One region of the Vallitalea sediminicola genome, then DNA from elsewhere that is predicted to be linked to it. Evidence: riboswitches for the same ligand, from Rfam matches in the RefSeq annotation. Region 1 holds a riboswitch; the other holds the start of a gene.
The links. A riboswitch is a leader RNA that binds a small molecule or an ion and turns the genes downstream of it on or off. The one in region 1 is predicted to bind cobalamin.
Positions count from the first base shown of each region.

Region 2: it holds a riboswitch for cobalamin, as region 1 does, so the genes downstream of both, ACX6CF_RS13225 (ABC transporter substrate-binding protein) here and ACX6CF_RS14450 (ABC transporter substrate-binding protein) in region 1, are expected to answer to the same signal.

Region 1 is NZ_BTPT01000031.1:76,125-85,664, reverse strand. Features, by position in the region: gene ACX6CF_RS14455 (FecCD family ABC transporter permease) at 1-350, opposite strand, end outside; gene ACX6CF_RS14450 (ABC transporter substrate-binding protein) at 463-1,521, opposite strand; cobalamin riboswitch at 1,675-1,847, opposite strand; gene ACX6CF_RS14445 (replication-associated recombination protein A) at 2,200-3,516, opposite strand; gene ACX6CF_RS14440 (hypothetical protein) at 3,839-4,597, shown strand; gene ACX6CF_RS14435 (hypothetical protein) at 4,665-5,450, shown strand; gene ACX6CF_RS14430 (hypothetical protein) at 5,706-6,521, shown strand; gene ACX6CF_RS14425 (hypothetical protein) at 6,641-7,447, shown strand; gene ACX6CF_RS14420 (hypothetical protein) at 7,937-8,692, shown strand; gene ACX6CF_RS14415 (hypothetical protein) at 8,729-9,532, shown strand.
Region 2 is NZ_BTPT01000029.1:14,887-24,426, reverse strand. Features, by position in the region: gene ACX6CF_RS13255 (rhodanese-like domain-containing protein) at 1-1,146, shown strand, start outside; gene ACX6CF_RS13250 (hypothetical protein) at 1,401-1,643, shown strand; gene ACX6CF_RS13245 (MarR family winged helix-turn-helix transcriptional regulator) at 1,890-2,315, shown strand; gene ACX6CF_RS13240 (transporter substrate-binding domain-containing protein) at 2,336-3,136, shown strand; gene ACX6CF_RS13235 (amino acid ABC transporter permease) at 3,148-3,933, shown strand; gene ACX6CF_RS13230 (amino acid ABC transporter ATP-binding protein) at 3,905-4,639, shown strand; cobalamin riboswitch at 4,683-4,890, shown strand; gene ACX6CF_RS13225 (ABC transporter substrate-binding protein) at 5,237-6,400, shown strand; gene ACX6CF_RS13220 (FecCD family ABC transporter permease) at 6,393-7,382, shown strand; gene ACX6CF_RS13215 (ABC transporter ATP-binding protein) at 7,409-8,200, shown strand; gene bchH (magnesium chelatase subunit H) at 8,395-9,540, shown strand, end outside.

The DNA of each region.
Region 1 (9,540 bases):
AGACCAATTGTCGCACCAAGTGCTGCACCTGAGGATATACCTAGTACAAAAGGGTCTGCCATTGGATTCTTGAAAACTCCTTGAAAAGAGCAGCCAACAACAGCTAGTGCTCCTCCAGTAAATAATGCAAGTATTATTCTAGGCAACCTTAGGTCAGCTATTATTTTTATATGTGATTCCTTAATACCATCAAGTGAAATTAAATCATTGATAAATGGAATTTTACTTAATAATATTTTACTGCTAGTTGTAAAATCAATACTAACCGAACCAAATCCACATGCAATTATAACTACTGCTATAAGTACTAATAAACTTATTATAATATTACTTTTTCTAAATATCTTCATATTATTAAACCTGCTTTACTTAGTATGTCCTTTTCTATTTATACACAGTAAGCCTATGCTAATATTTCGCATAGACTTACTTAAAGTATACTAGAATTCTAATCTCTTTACATTATTTAATAGCATCTGGATGAATTATTTTGACTAAATTAATTAATCCATCAATTATTCTTGGTCCTTGTCTAAAAAATAGATTTTCATCTGTTTCGTATAATTTTCCTTCTTTGACAGCAGTTAAATCTTTATATCCTTCTAATGATTTTAGCTTAGTTTTAACATCATTCTTATCTGAACATATAACAATCTGAGGGTCATTATCAACTATTTGTTCAATACTGTACGCCCAACCTGTAGCATCTTTCGCTATATTATCAGCTCCAGCCATATCCATTACTTCACCTAAAAAAGTATCTCCAGTAGCTGTAAAGTCTCCACCTTCTCCATACCCTACCACAAAATATGTTGTTGGTCTTTCTTCTTTTTCTATAGCTTTTTTAATTTCGGTCACTTTATCTTTCATACTAGTTACTACTTCATCTGCTTCTTCTTTTTTATTAAGAACTTCACCAAGTGTATTGATATAACCATATACACCTTCAAAACTTTCATTCCAAGAAAGTGATAAAACAGTGATACCTTGTTCTTGCAACTTAGCTACAGCATCATCTTTTACATGAGCAGATGTAACTACAACATCAGGGTTAAGATCTACTACTTTCTCAATATTAAATTCTTCTAGACCACCAATTGATTCTATATTCGCTACTTCACTAGGATAGTCACAAAAATCTGTTCTACCTATGATTTTGTCTCCTGCTCCTAGAGCAAATATTGTTTCTGTAAATTCTGGTGAAATTGAAACTACAGTTTTTGGTTCTTTTTCAATTGTTATTTCCTTACCATATTTATCTGTTATAGTTAATGGATATATATCTGATTCGCTACTAGTATCTTCTTCCTTACCAGTATTTCCATCTTCCTTATCATTACTATCCTTATCTTCATCAGTACCTTTGTCTTCGTCAGTTTTTGATGTTTCATCTTTATCTACTTGATTATCTTGTTTGTATGTATCTTCCTTTGGTGTCTTCTTACCACCACAAGCAGCCAAACTAAAAACAAGTACTGAGATTAACATTGTTGTCAGTAACAGCTTTAATATTTTTTTCATTTCTATAACCTCCATAATATCTCTTTAATAAGAAAAGTGATTAACACTCGGTATACTCATGTAGCATTTTCTATTTATAAGCAACAAAAAACTGTGCTCAGGCACAGTCAGATTACAAATAAATATGTGAATCTACACTCTCCCACCGAAAGCTGAAAACATTGTAAAAAGGCAGGTCTCCTGGCTTATGGCTTAACTTACTCTCTAGTCTTCTCAGTTTCCCAATGACATTTTAGATTTCACACCATTTACAGTAGCGGGGGCTGCAGTGGCATCTAACCACTTTCCCTTTTAACTCAACGAGTACCTTTTTATCTATTAAATTTTAGTATCTTATGTTATATATACGTAATAACAAAGATAATTTTATTATATACTTTAATATTAATATGTCAATATAAAACTAGCTATTTGAGTTTTCCATTTTTTATCTTTATATAATAATATTATTATAAACTCTGTAACAGCCAATAGTTAGATACTTTAGAAGAAAAGTGGTTTGTGATTATATTATAGATACTAGGAAGCAAAATAGTATATGTATATGTGAAGTAGTGAGGCAGGACGCCGAACCCATCTTTTTGCTCAGGACGAGCAATTAGCTGGCGTAACATATACATATACTATTTTGCAAAAACCAAGTTAGAACAAAACACTTTTCTGACTTACTTGCATTTTTTATTTTTTTATCTTGTTGAAATGCTCTACAATTTTCTTCTCATATCCTTGTTCAGTAGGATTATAATATATCTCATCAACAAGTTCATCTGGTAAATATTGCTGTTTTACATAATGATTTTCATAGTCATGAGCATATTTATACCCTGTTCCGTGACCAAGTTTTTTTGCACCACTATAATGACTATCTTTCAGATATGATGGAATTGCAGTAATCTGTATTTTCTTAACATCATCTAAAGCCTTATCAATAGCTAAGTAAGCAGCATTACTTTTGGGAGCACAAGCAACATATGTTGCTGCCTGGGATAATATTATCCTACCTTCTGGCATACCTATAAAATTAACTGCATCAGCAGCAGCCATTGCAACCTGTATTGCCATAGGATCTGCATTTCCTACATCTTCAGCAGCACAAATAACAATCCTTCTCGCTATGAATTTTGGATCTTCTCCTGCATAAATCATTCTTGCAAGATAATAGACAGCTGCATTTGGATCTGAACCTCTCATACTTTTTATGAAAGCTGATATAGTATCATAATGATTATCACCGTTTTTGTCATAGTTGATAACTCTTTTTTGTATACATTCTGATGCTACATCTATATCTATTTCAATTATACCTTCTTCATCTGGCTCAGTAGTAAGAACCCCTAGTTCAATGGCATTAAGAGCTGCTCTTGCATCTCCATTAGCTCTGTCAGACAAGAACTCTATAGCTTCTTCATTAATTCTGGCATTAAAATCTCCTAATCCTTTTTCTTTATCAGTAATAGCTCTTATTATTAATTTACGAATATCTTTGTTACCCAAAGGTTTTAATTCAAATACTCTGGACCTAGATACTAGAGCACTGTTTACTTCAAAATAAGGATTCTCTGTAGTAGCACCAATGAGTGTTACAGTACCATCTTCAACGTATGGTAAAAGAGCATCCTGCTGTGCTTTGTTGAATCTATGGATTTCATCAATAAATAGAATAGTCTTTCCTAGAGTCATTCCTAGCCTGTTTTTAGCTTCATTTACTACTTTTTCAATGTCTTTCTTTCCTGATATAGTTGCATTTAATTGAACAAATTCAGATTTTGTGGTATTTGCTATCACTTTTGCAAGAGTAGTTTTCCCTGTTCCAGGCGGTCCATAAAAAATAAGCGAACCTAATTTGTCTGCCTTTATAGCTCTATATAATAATTTACCTTCTCCTACTATGTGTTCTTGTCCAACTACTTCTTCAATAGATGTTGGTCGTAATCTAGCTGCTAATGGGGATTCAGTTTCTAGAGTTTTTTCTCTCATCATATCAAATAAATCCATATCTATCTCCTCTATCATCTATGTTAATTCTAAGTTTCTAATAATCTTATTTTTACTAACTAATTATATCATACATAGCTATCGTTAGGCTATTGTTCACTTCAAGTATCCTAGTTTTTTATCTTACCCTAAACGATCATATAATATAATTCAGTTATATAAATATTAATTACACCTGCATTATATCCTTAAATAAAGGTAACCAGTATCATATTCTTAAAATATATTTAACATCGTATAAATTAATTAAATATTCAATTTGTTAATTGACTTTTAAATATATTGTAATATAATATACCTTATCAGAAAAGGAGGAATATTCATGAAAAAGAAGTATTTTAAAAACTTAGTAACTTTTATTGTTTGTTTTATTTTTATGCTTAATATTACTGATTTTAGTATTTTGGCTCAAACACCTAATGCACAATTATATTCTGCCAAAATAGGAACAGGTCAACATTATGATCATGGTCGTGCTGTTTACACATATTATACAACTGGGTATATATATGTTAATAATTTAAATAGCAACAAAAATGTATCAGTACACTATACCTATGATGGCATTAACTGGTTAGAGCAACCTGCTACTTATTTTAAAACATTGACAAATGGGTCTGAAGTATGGGTCTATAGAACCCCTGACCACCCTTACCAAGTTATAAGAGATTGTACATATAATTGTCGATTTGTTATTAACTATGAGGTTAATGGCGATACATATTGGGATAATAATAATGGAAACGATTATTTCCTTCAATATAGTAATAACCGTTACAATGCTCCTTATATATTATCTAAAAGTGTTGTTATGTTAAATTATCCTCTAAATGCTTATCATCCTAGCTGTAGTAATTACATTTACTTAAAAGATCTAGGGCTTAATAAGTCAGTAAAGGTACGATATACATCCGATAATTGGTTAACCTATAATGAAATCAAAGCTTCTCATTATCAAAGCTTTGATAATGATGTAGAAGAATGGCATTTCGATTTAGATGACAAATATGAGTTTGCTATTGGTTATACCGTTAATGGTGTTACTTATTGGGACAATAATTTTGAAGAAAATTATAAATAAAAATTGTATATTGTAATAATAAATTATAATTCAAAACATATTAACCAAAATATTAGGAGGAATTTTTATGAAAAGAAAGTATTTTAGAAATTTGACAGCTTTTATGATTTGTTTTACTTTAGCGCTTAACATTAGTGGTATCAGTATCTCAGCTCAAACCATTAGTGATAATGTACAATTGTACTCAGCAAAATTAGAAACCACTTGTGTTAGTGGTGATATGATGATTGGTAATGTTTATTACTCAACTGGAATCATTCATATTAAGGATTTAGGTACAAGCAAAAATGTTACAGTACACTATACTTATAACGGTAATGATTGGTTTGATCAACCAGCTGTATATGTTGAAACTTTGTCTGATGGTTCCCAAGTATGGAGATACAGAACACCTAATCAAAGTTTTATGGGTTGCAGATATACAAAATGCAATTGCAGATTCGCTATAAAGTATGAAGTCAACGGTAATACATATTGGGATAATAATAATGGAAACGATTATTTTCTTGAAAGAGGTAAAGACAGTAACTATTCTCCAATCGTGTTATCCAAAAGTGACATCACTTTAGATGATATATTGAGTTGTGGAGAAAATAAATACTCACTGAATATATGTTTAAAGAATCTAGGCTATGATAAAACCGTAAAAGTACGTTATACTACTGATAATTGGCAAACTTATAATGAAAGTGAAGCTTCATATAATAATACAAATGCTAATGGTATTGAAAATTGGGCAACAATAATTGATGTAAAAAGAGATTTTGAATTCTTTATTGGTTACACTGTCAATGGTGCTACTTATTGGGACAATAACTTTGAATTAAATTATAGACTATATAATATGGATTAATTCCCAATATATTATCTTATATAACTATAAATTATTTATTGAAATTAAATAATTTATAGGCTACTTTTATTAAATCATATGTATATTTATACTAGTAGTGAATGAATTGTCAACTCAATGACATATAATTTATTCACTACTTTTATTAATATTAAAATATTTTATTATTAATAAATATTCAGTTTATTTTTTGACATATTTTGATAAAAGTATTATAATATATTTTGCAAAAAAAATATATTAGGAGGAATCTTTATGAAAAGAAAGAATTTTAGAAATTTAGTAACTTTTATGATTTGTTTTGTTGTGGCACTTAACATTAGTTGTTTTAGTATTTCAGCTCAAACAACGTTAGCTGAGACAACAAATGTACAACTGTATTCTGCAAAAATATTACCAACCTACGGTAATATAGGTAACATGGTAGGTTATTACGCAACTGGTAATATCTATATTAAGGATCTTGGCAGTAACAAAAATGTGACAGTACACTATACTTATGATGGTACCAACTGGTTGGATCAACCTGCTTCTTATCAAAAAACATTAGAAAACGGATCTGAAGTATGGACTTTCAATACACCTGAACAATCTTATATACCTGAACATCAAGTTGAATTTAATTGTAGATATGCTATAAAATATGAAGTTGATGGTAATACATATTGGGATAATAATAATGGGGAGAATTATTTTCTTCAAAGTACCACTATGATTTACAATGCTCCTTATAACTTATCCAAAAGTGTTGTTATGTTAGACAGGGAAATATGCGATTCACATTCTTTATGGGGCTTCATCATCTTGAAAGATTTGGCTTATGATAAAAAGGTTATAGTACGTTATACTACAGATAACTGGCAGACTTATCACGATCTTAATGCCCATTATAACTGGAAATATGATAATGATATAGAATTATGGTCATTTGATACTAAGCATGATGAGATTCCTTTCCCTGTAAATTCTAGTGGAGAGTATTCTATTGGATATACTGTTAATGGAGTAACTTATTGGGATAATAACTTTGGTGATAATTACAGTTTTTCACCAATATCATATGCAAATTAAAGCATTAGAATATTAATGTTCATAATTATTTTTAACATTATTTAATAACTTCTTATATTGCTACATATATTAATCTGAAAGAGAAATTATATGTTTTTAAAAAATAGGAGGAATTATTAATGAAGAAAAAATTTTTTAGGAATCTATTATCTTTTATTTTTTGTTTTATGTTAATTCTCAATATCAATGGTTCTAGTATTCTAGCTCAAACTCCAAATGTAGAACTTTATTCTGCAAAATTGGAAACGACATATGCTAATACTGGTCAAATGACAGGTTACTACGCAAGTGGATACATATATGTCAAAAACTTGAACGTTAATAAAAATGTTATAGTACACTATACATATGATGGCTATAATTGGTATGATCAATCTGCATCCTATTATAAGACATTATCCGATGGATCAGAGGTATGGTCTTTTACTACACCATATCAATCATACACACCAGCTCATCAATACACATACAATTGTAGATTTGCCATAAAATACGAAGTTAATGGTGATACCTACTGGGATAACAATGATGGTAATGATTATTTTCTTCAATGCAGCAGCACAAGTTTTAATTCACCATATGCACTATCCAAGAGTGTTATTATGTTAGATAGAACAGGTCGTTCTTATAATTCTATCTATGGATCGATTTTTTTGAAAAACCTGGCTTATGATAAGGTAGTAAAAGTACGTTATACTACGGATAATTGGCAATCTTATCATGATGTTGATGCTTCATATAATTCTAATCTAGGTAATAATGTAGAAGTATGGTTATTTAATACAATCAATGACGGAAGTACCATTCCTTGGAGCTGTGGTGGGGAATATGCTGTTAGTTATACTATAAATGGCATAACTTATTGGGATAATAATTTTGGTGATAATTACATTTTTTCACCTACACAGGACCCTAATCTTCCCTAATGATCATCATTAGCTAGTACTCACAAGCAATACGTTCATTTATGCAAAAAATCTTAATATCTAAAGTATACATTAAGGGGCAGTCTCCTAATATATTTTTTTACAATCTGGTTTAACGATAAACTATTGTTGCAGACCTATGATTATGTTAATAAAAAATATATTAGTAGGCTGTCCCTTAGTTATATTTAAAAATCTACCTTTATAACAATTCGTAATAATTCTTTCTAATTTATATTAACATATTTTTAAATTGACTAATAATTTAGTTTATTTTTAATTGTTATTTATAATATCTTACAATATTATTTCTAAAAACCATACTTCTCACTTTGTTATTTGATATTGTATACAATATATTTTATATATAAATTAAAATTTCGTTATATTCTAACAATATTTTAAACAAAATAAATATTCTGTTTATTATTTGACATTTATAAATTATCGTAATATAATGTATTTTATAAAAATAAAGGAGGAATTTAAATGAAGAAAAAGTATTTTAGAAACTCGGTAACTTTAATTATTTGTTTTATTTTGACCCTCAATGTCAATAGCTTTAGTATTTTAGCACAGACGCCTAATGTAGAGTTATATTCTGCGAAAGTAATGCAGAAAGGATTCAATAGTGATTATACTGCAAAAGGATATATACATGTTAAAAACTTGGACTATGATAAAACCGTTACTGTAAATTACACAATTGACGGTACTAACTGGCTTGAACAGAAAGCAGAATATTTTAAGAATTTATCTGCTGAAGATGAAGTGTGGTCTTTCAATATAAACATACCTAAGGATCAATCAAATAATTGTACATTTGCTATAAAGTACGAAGTTGCTGGTAATACATATTGGGACAATAATAATGGTGATAATTATTATGTTGAATTCAGTTACTCAGACAGTAATACTCCTTATGCATTATCAAAAAGTGTTGTTATGTTAGACACTGGTAAACATAATTATCGTTATGGAACACAAGGATTCATGTTCTTGAAAGATCTGGATTATGCCAAAGACGTAAAAGTTCATTATACTAAGGATAATTGGACAACTGAAAAATCAGTTGACGCTAAATACAGAAAAGATGTTGGCAATAATATAGAATCATGGGAATTCTTCATACCATGTTATTACTATGAAGAAGGAGAATATGCTATCAGTTATACTGTAAATGGTGAAACATATTGGGATAACAATTTTGGTGATAATTATAGCCTCACAGAATACTATGAATAAAATTACTGTTAATATTTAAACTCAGGAGGAATTAGAATGAAAAAGAAATGTTTTAGAAATTTAGTAACTTTTGTAATTTGTTTTGTATTAATGCTCAATATTAGTGGATTAAGTATCTCTGCACAGACAACTCCTAATATACAATTGTATTCAGCAAAATTGGTAACAACTTATCCTAGTCAATATGGCATCCACGAAGTATATTATTCTGCAACTGGATATATTAATGTCAAAAACTTAAGTGCTGATAAAAATATTACAGTACATTATACTTATGACGGTTCCAACTGGTTAGACCAATCTGCATCTTATCTCAAAACATTAGAAGACGGCTCTGAAGTATGGACTTTCAAAACACCTGAACAAACTTATCCAACATATCCAATAAATCATCAAGTTGAATATAATTGTAAATTTGCTGTAAAATATGAAGTTGATGGTAATACATATTGGGATAATAACAATGGAGACAATTATCTACTTCAACATACTACAATGATCTATAATGCACCTTGCACTTTATCAAAAAGTGCTGTTATGTTAAATGATTCTCGTTATAATGATTATAATAAATCCATAATAGGTTCCATTTACGTAAAAAATCTAGCCTATGACAAAAACGTAAAAGTACGATATACTCTAGATAATTGGCAAACTTATAATGAAGTTGATGCTAACTATACTCGTACTTACGATAATAATACAGAATTATGGTCATTCGATATTTACGGACTTGATGACTATCAGTGGAATAATTATCATTTTGCAATAAGCTATACTGTTAATGGTGTAACTTATTGGGATAATAATTTTGGAGATAATTACAACTTTACGAAGTAAAATGACTA
Region 2 (9,540 bases), on a different contig from region 1:
AACTATAAAGTATCTGAAGATAATCTAAAAGCTATGATTGATGATGAAGAAGATTTCTATTTACTATCAATCAGAGGTGATAAAGATTTTAATGAAGGACATATTGCTGGAGCTAATAATATACCTTGGGGAGCAGGAATGGAAAAACAATTTGCTACTCTTCCAAAGGATAAGCCAGTAGTTGTATACTGCTATACAGGACAGACAGCAGGTCAAACAGTAGCAGGACTTCGTTTATTAGGTATAGACGCTGTTTCATTAAATGGTGGGTTAGGTATGACTGCCAATGCACCAATTGGATGGACAAATAAAGGTTATGATGTAGTAGCTAATGGTGCAGTTGAAGCAGGAGTTAATGATTACTTCGCTAATATGCCAGAACACATCTACAAAATCAACCAAAAAGAATTTATTGAAAAAGTAAAAGCTGACGAAGATATGGTAATTGTTGATATCCGTTCAGCAGAAGATTATAAAAAAGGTCATGTAAAAGGAGCATATAATGCACCTTGGGGACCAGCTATAGCAGAAAATATTACTAAAATATCTCAGGATAAAGATGTATATATCTACTGTTATTCTGGACAGACAGCAGGTCAAGCTGTAATGACATTGAACTTAGCAGGAATCAATGCTAGAAGTGTTAACTTAGGATTTAACTTTGGTATTTCAAAAGTTGAAGGATATGAAGATGTAATAGAAGAAACTGTTAATGAATTTGGTTCAGAGACTTACGATGTACCAGAAGAAGTTAAAACAGCATTAACAGATTACTATAATGGTTTAGCTGATGTAAAAGAATCTAAATTCAAAAATTACAAAGTATCTGAAGAAAACTTAAAAGCTATGATTGATGACAAAGAAGATTTCTACTTATTATCAATCAGAAGTTCAAAAGACTTTGGAGAAGGCCATATAGTCGGAGCTAACAACATACCTTGGGGAGTAGGAATGGAAAAACAATTCAGTACTCTTCCAAAGGATAAAACAGTAGTAGTATACTGTTATACTGGTCAAACAGCAGGTCAAACAGTAGCAGCACTTAGATTATTAGGTTATGATGCTGTATCCCTTAATGGTGGAATGGGTATGGAAATCAATGCTCCACTTGGATGGATAAATAATGAGTTTGAAGTTGTAAAATAGTAAATATATCAAAAAACTGTCAGTGATTAAAAGCTGGCAGTTTTTTTTATTGCCCTATATTTTTTTGTTAATCATGTGATTGTTTTTATTTGCTTCTGTAATCAAGAAAATGTATATAATTTACTAATTATGGATAACTTGATAATAAGGTAATATATAAGTTGAATTAAATAATAGCTATAAATCTAGCAATTAGTTAGTTTTTATAACCAGCCTAAAATTATAAAAAAGTAGAATCAAAGGAAGGAATATGTATGAAAACAATTATTGGAATTAAAGTAAGTAATCGATTAGAAGAAGTTGATAGAATGCAAGATATTCTTACAGAGCAAGGGAGTATCATTAACTCTAGATTAGGGCTCCATCAAGGTAATAGTTCAAAAGAAGGCATTATACTATTAGAATTAACAAATCAAGCAGATAATAAATGCGATGAATTAGAAAACTCATTGAAATCTATAAAGGGTATTGAAGTAAATAAGATGACATTTTCTTAAGATTAATTTAGTTCTTCAACATATAAAATCAAGAAAAATAATATTGAATTTATTGAACTGTGTTTAGAGATATTTAAGTTCAATATATAGAGTAAAAGAAAAGGTACAGAATAATTGTTGTTTTGTATCTTTTCATATTAATTAATGTATTTTATTATGATTCTTACTTGACATTACTTGGATATCCAAGTATAATTTAAGAAACTTGGACATCCAAGTATTTCAACTTGATAGGAAGTGATATTTGTGAAAGCTGATAATACGTTATATTTAATTGGGAAGGTTAGAGCTAAGATTAATCAATTTATTATCTCAGAATTGAAGAAGAAAGGGATTAATGGAATAGTACCTTCTCATGGAAATATAATTCTATCACTTTTGAGAAATAAGAGTTTGACTATGAGTGAATTAGCTGAAGAGATTGGAAAAGATCCATCAACAATAACAACTTTAGTTAAAAAATTAAATGATTTCGGATATACACAGATGATAAAAGATGAGAAAGACAAGAGAGTCAATAGGGTATCCTTAACATCGAAAGGTAAAGAATTAGAAGAAGCATTTGTTATTATATCTGAGGAGATACATAATAAGCAGTACAATAATATCAGTAATAGTGAAAAAGAAATTTTTAGACAGGTACTAAAAAAGATGATTAATAATTTCAGTTAAACCAAAAGGAGGTTTATTCTATGAAAAAAATACTTATAATATTATCCCTAGTATTGATTAGTGGATTGATATTATCTAGCTGTAAATCAAAAACAAAAGATGACAATTCATTGACTATAGGAATGGAACTGGCATATCCACCATTTGAAACAAAAGATGAAGAAGGAAATCCAACAGGTGTAAGTGTTGATCTAGCAAAAGCATTAGGTGAATTTTTAGATCGTCCCGTTACAATTGAAAACATTAATTGGGATGGACTTATACCTTCTCTACAGACTGGTAAAGTAGATGCCGTAATATCTTCAATGACCATAACTGAAAAACGTGGAGAAGTTATTGATTTTTCAGATCCTTATGCTCATTCTTATTTAGGATTATTAGTTAATAAAAACTCGAATATCAAAAGTATTGAAGACCTAAATCAAGAAGGTAAAATTATTGATGTGAAAAAAGGAACGACAGGCTATCTATATGCAAGTGAGAATCTCACCAAAGCTCAGATAAATGGATTATCATCAGAAAATGCAAGTGTAATTGAGGTAACTCAAGGAAAAGCAGATGCATTTATATATGACCAACTTACTGTTTATCGCCAAAGTAAATTGAATGAAGAAACAACAGAAGCTATATTGATACCATTTCAAGATAGTGAGAGTTGGGGAATAGGCGTAAAAAAAGACAATACAGAGTTACTTAATAAGATAAATGACTTTATAAAAGAATTTAAAGAAAAAAAAGGATTTGATGAAATTACAGAAAAATATTTGAGTGAGGAAAAGAAAACATTTGACGAACTTAATTTTCCTTGGTTCTTTGATTAGGGTGGAAATATATGAGACAAGCAAATGATAAAAAAATAACACTACTAAATAAAGTCATTAGCGCTACATTAGTTTTATTGATTATAACATTATTTATGTATGTATCCATAAGAGCCATTGATTTGAAATTAGATTTTACAACTTTAATAGAATATAAGCAGAGAATATGGCAGGGATTTTTTATGACTATAATTATCTCTGTAGGAAGTCTAGTACTTAGCATATTAATAGGTTCAATAACTGCTATAGGACAGAATTCTAGAATATTGACAATAAGCTATCTATGTAAAGTATATATACAGATAATACGAGGAACTCCACTTCTTGTACAGATATATTTCTTCTATTATATTATTGGTACTGCATGGGGCGTTGATAATAGATACATAGCAGGAATAATCATCTTATCAATATTTGAAGGAGCATATATTTCAGAAATCATTAGAGGCGGATTAGAAAGTATAGATAGCCAGCAGTATGAAATAGCAAAAGCTATTGGACTTACACCAAGAAAAACATTCAGATTTATAACGTTCCCTATATTGATGTCACGAATATTACCAGCATTAACAGGGCAATTCGCTTCTATTATAAAAGATTCATCCTTATTGTCGGTAATAGCATTAATTGAACTTACACAAACAATACAAGAAATATCAGCAGTCAACTTCAGAATGTTTGAAAATTATATATTTGTTGGAGCATTGTATTTTATCCTTACATTTGCAGTATCAATGTTATCCAGAATGTTTGAGAGGAGGTATAAACATGAATATAGAACTAAGAAATCTTTGTAAAAATTATGGAGACAGTACAGTGTTAAAAGACATCAATTATAAAGACGATATTAATTCTATTGCAATCATTGGTCCATCAGGTGGAGGAAAGTCAACTTTACTTCGTATAATTGGCGGGCTGCTTCTTCCAAGCTCTGGAGAAATGTACATTGATGGTAAAAAGATTATTTTTGAGGAGAAATCACTACAATTGTTACGGAAAAAAATTGGGTTTGTATTCCAATCTAGAGGACTTTTTGAACACTTAACAGCTATGGAAAATGTTATACTACCTCTAATACATACTTTTGGTATAAATAAGACCGATGCAATTGAAATAGCTACCAAGCTTTTTGAAAGATTTGGATTATCACTGGAAAAAGATAAATATCCATCACAGCTATCTGGAGGTCAGCAGCAAAGAATATCTATAGCTAGAGCAGTGGCTATAAAACCAAAATTATTGTTGTTAGACGAGCCAACTTCTGCTCTAGATCCAGAATACACAGGAGAAGTTTTAGATATGCTAAATGAATTTCAAAACGATGGATTAGATACTATAATAGTAACTCATGAAATGGGTTTTGCAAAAAATTCATGTGAGAAAATTATTTTCTTAGCTGAAAATACAATAATAGAAAGTGGTAATAGTACAAAGTTATTTAGAGAACCTAAAACCAAGCAAATGATAAGCTTTTTAGATAAGATACTGGAATGGAAAGTCTAATATGACATTGACATATTCTGTTATATGATTTAAACTAGAAAAAAATTGAATAATTGGAATAGGTGGCAATTTTTATTGCATAATAGGGAATCAGGTGAAGAACCTGAACGGTCACGCCGCTGTAACGTGGAGTAATTTTACATAAACCACTGTATTAATAAGAAGCTGATAAATAAGCATCTTGAAATATGGGAAGGGGTAAAATTATTAAGAAACTAAGTCAGAAAACCTGCCTATCTCTAAAACACTTTCACTTATACGAAGTGAAAACTCTGCGAGTGACAGAGGGTGTGGAATACTTGATATAATCTTGTGATAGAATATTTGCCGTATACTACATATATCAATTTTATGAACATAATAATCAGCTTTACATACATAAGGATCCTTTAGTACAGGAGCATTTTGTAAAAGCTAGATTTTTTGTAGTTCAACAGAGCAAAATTCAAGATATAGATTGGGTTCTTCATGCTTTTTAACTTGCGGTTAGTTAAAGGGCTTTTTTTATTGCAAAATAATAATTCTACCTTTTATTTTGCGAATTTTTCACCTTTTAAATATTAAAAAAAAATAATATGTTGTATGGAGGACTAAAGAATGAAAAAGAAACTTGCTGTTATATTTATTTTATTGGGATGTATGGTTTTATTAAGTTTTACAGGATGTAATAATGCTAAAAAGACAGATAAAAAAGTAGTTGATGTAGAAACAGAAGGTATGCAAAAAGATAATTCAGAAGAAAAAGATTCAGCTGATATGGATAAAAAGTCAAAAGAAATGGATAAGAAGATGTCAGAAGGTATGGACAAAAAGACGCCCAAAGGTATGGGTGAAGGTAAGATGCCATCAATGGGAAGTGCTGTAGTTACTGTATCAGAAGGAGAAGGTTATCCGGTTACTATAACTGATATGTATGGTAATGAAGTAACGCTAGAAAAGAAACCAGAAAAAATAGCTGCAATATCAGGTACTTTCCTAGGAGTATTATATGATTTAGGTGGTGAATCAATATGTACATCTGAAACCAGTGGTGGAGCACCTATAGATTTAGAGGAAATAGAGGGATTACCAGTAGTGGGAAAAGTATATAAACCTGATATTGAAAAAATAGTTGCATTACAACCCGAATTGGTTATAGCCCAATTTGGTTTACAGAATGGAGTAATTCCAGTTTTAGAACAAAGTAACATAAAAGCTTTAGCTCTACATATGAGAACATATGAGGATGTTTTAGATAACATAAGGGCTATAGGAAGAATTATTGATGAATCAAGCAAAGCTGAAGAAGTTATTGCAGATATGGAAAATGACAAGAAAACATTAGTGGATAAATTACCTGAGGAATCAAAAAAAGTAGTAATTCTATATGCTACATCAAAAGATGTTTCAGTTAAATTACCTAAGAGTATAGCAGGAAATGTGGCTGATATATTAAAACTTGAAAACATAGCCGCAGGTTGTGCACCAGAAGGAATGGGTGGAGAAACGACACCATTTAGCATGGAATATATTATTGAAAAAGACCCAGACGTAATTCTAGTATCAAGTATGCTAAGTTCTGATGAAGATGCTAAAAATGTTATAACTGAGAAAATGGGAAAAGATCCAGTATGGAAAGAACTTAGAGCTGTTAAAGAAGGAAATATTGTTTATTTACCACAAAAGTACTTTTTATATAATGCAGGTTGTGACTTTGTTGATGCCATTGAATATATGGCAAAAGGAGTATATCCTGAAGTATTTGGTGGTTTAGATGAATAAAACCGCTTCTAAGGATAGTAACAAAATAGCATTCATTATAGCATTTGGAATATTATTGATTATAGCTTTTTTATTAAGTAATGCTAAGGGTAGCATGAATGTATCTATGAAAAGAATATTAGAAGTAATTATTAATAACGATGGTTCAGCAGAGAGATTGGTAATATGGAACATCAGGTTGCCAAGGACTATTGTAGCTGGATTAGTAGGAGTCAATCTAGCTTTGTCAGGGTGTATTTTACAAGGGGTCATGCGAAACCCCTTGGCTGACCCAGGTATCATAGGTATATCATCAGGAGCTGGACTTGCTGGAATAATTATATTGATATTATTTCCTAAACATCAAATGTTGGTTCCACCATTTGCATTTGTTGGTGCTATGGGTGCCGCAATAATGATATATATATTATCTTGGAAAGGTGGTATACAACCAATAAGAGTTATTCTTGCAGGAGTTGCAGTTTCTACCTTGCTTGGTGCAGGTATCTCAGCGTTGATGGTATTTTTTAGCGATAGAGTACATGGTGCATTAATGTTCATGAACGGTGGATTGTCTGCAAGAAGTTGGCCAGAACTGTGGACAATACTACCATATACGATTATTGGTTTGATTATCTTATCCTTCATGTCGGAAAAATTGAACATACTTGTTCTAGGCGATGATATAGCAAGAGGAGTAGGTCTTAATGTTGAAATAGTTCGTTTTGGATTAACTGCAGTTGCAGCTATGTTGGCGGCTAGTTCAGTAGCGGTGGTTGGTTTATTAGGATTTGTGGGTCTGATTATCCCGCACAGTGTTAGACTTATGGTTGGTAATGACTATAAGTATCTAATTCCTGGTTCATCACTACTTGGAGCAGCTGTTGTAATGTTAAGCGATACTTTTGCTCGTACTATATTAAGTCCTGTTGAAATACCAGTAGGAATTGTTATGGCAATCCTAGGAGTACCGTTTTTTCTATATTTGTTAAGAAAAGATTAAAATACAAATAGATGAGAGTTGGTTATATGGAAGAGATACTAAGAGCTGAGAATTTATCAGTAAGATATAAAGAAAACCAAGTTATAAAAGACCTGAATCTAAATATATGTAAGGGTAAAATATATTCTATAATTGGACCTAATGGTTCAGGTAAAACCACATTGTTAAGAACATTATCTAGGAATATTAAGCCTAATAAAGGGAAAGTGTTTCTCAATGGAGAAAATATAACTGGTATGAAAAGTAAAGAAATAGCTAGAAAAATGGCTGTTTTATCTCAGATACATGGAAGCAATACAGATGTAACAGTTAGAAATCTAGTAGTCTATGGGAGATATGCATACAAAGAATGGTGGAAAGGCGATAATGAACAAGATAATAGTATAGTAGATTGGGCTTTGGAAACTACTAAAATGAAGGAATTTGCTAATAAAAAAATGTGTAATCTATCTGGTGGAGAGAAGCAAAGAGCTTGGATTGCAATGGCAATAGCTCAAAAACCGGATATATTGTTGTTGGATGAACCCACGACGTTTCTAGATATAAGTCATCAGTTAGAGGTTTTGGAACTGGTTGAGAGTCTTAACAAGCAAAATGGTATCACTATACTTATGGTTTTACATGATATTAATCTTGCGGCTAAATATTCAGATGAATTGATTGTAATAAAAGATGGAGATGTTTATATTAAAGGAGACCCGTGGGAGATAGTAAGTGAAGAGAATCTTAAGGATGTATTTAATATCAATGGAGATATATCAGAAGATAAAGAGAGTGGAAAACCGATATTTTTCCCAAGATTAGTGAAGAGGGATTAAATTATATGTGTAGCAGTCAGGGTAACGTGTTATAATCACTTGCCTTACCCTGAGAAGCGGTCGGTCTGCGTGATTATAACACGTTACCCTTCTGTATTCATATTAGTTTGTGTAAGAATTAGGTTTCATTAGTGAAGAAGTAGTCAAGTATGTAGAGTGTAGTGATTTTAAATTTATGGAGAGAGGTAATTGGCGTGAAAATAACTGTGATATCGGTTTCTACATCAGTGATAGCGGGATTGATTAAGGTACAAGAGGATATTAATAAAAGATTTGATGATGTTTTAGAGTTAAGAATGTTTTATGCATCTAGGGCATTAGAGGATAGTAAGCTTAGAGAGATGGAAAGTGATATTAATGATTCTGATGTTACTTTTGTAGATTTGATGGGAAGTCCCAAAAAAGTTGTAGCGGCTGTAATGCATGGATTAGGTAATTGTAAGGGGAATGTTATACCTATAGGTGGAGCAGGTAGGAATTATCTAAGACTTGGTGAATTGACTGCTAGTGATATGGGTATGAGCAAGAAAAGTGGTAAAAAGCCTAAGAAGCCAATGGATAGGGCTAAGATGCAGAAAATGGCTGATATGGCGGAGAAGATGGGTAAAATAATACCTGTTGGAAAGCCAAGGGATATGCGTAACTTCGTTCAGATAGGTAAATATTTTCAGAATGCTACTATTTTGCAATTGACTAACATGATGTATTTGTTGTTAAGAGATTATGGGAAAGTAAAAGGGATTCCGAAACCAAAAGAATCAGAGATGTTACCAGATATAGGTTTGTGTGATCCAGACACTAAAATGTATTTTGATGAATATAAAGAGTATTCTAGTATTTATGAGTATGATACTAATAAGCCTACGGTAGCTTTATTATTTTATGGACATACTTATCCTAATGATACATCAGATTGTATTGCTGAGATAGCAGAAAGAATGAGACCTTTTGCAAATATATTACCGATTGCATTTTCCAAGACAAAGACAGATAATCAGGATCTGTTAAAAGAGTGGTTATTACATGCAGTAGGTAAAAAAGTTAATCTTATCATTAATTTCATGTCCTTCAGATTAGGTGCAGGACCTATGGGTGGAAATGCAGATTATGCGGTTAGTGTTTTGGAAGATGTTGATGTACCAGTTTTTCATCCATTTTTTATGACTAAAAGAAGAGAAAGTGAATGGTTAGAAAGTGTGGAAGGTATTAATTCATCTGAATTTTTATTGTCGGTTATGCTTCCAGAGTTAGATGGAGCTATAGAGACTTATCCTATTGGAGCAATGGCTGTACCAGAATATAATAGTGAATTTGATATTGAAGTAAGGGAACTTAGCTTG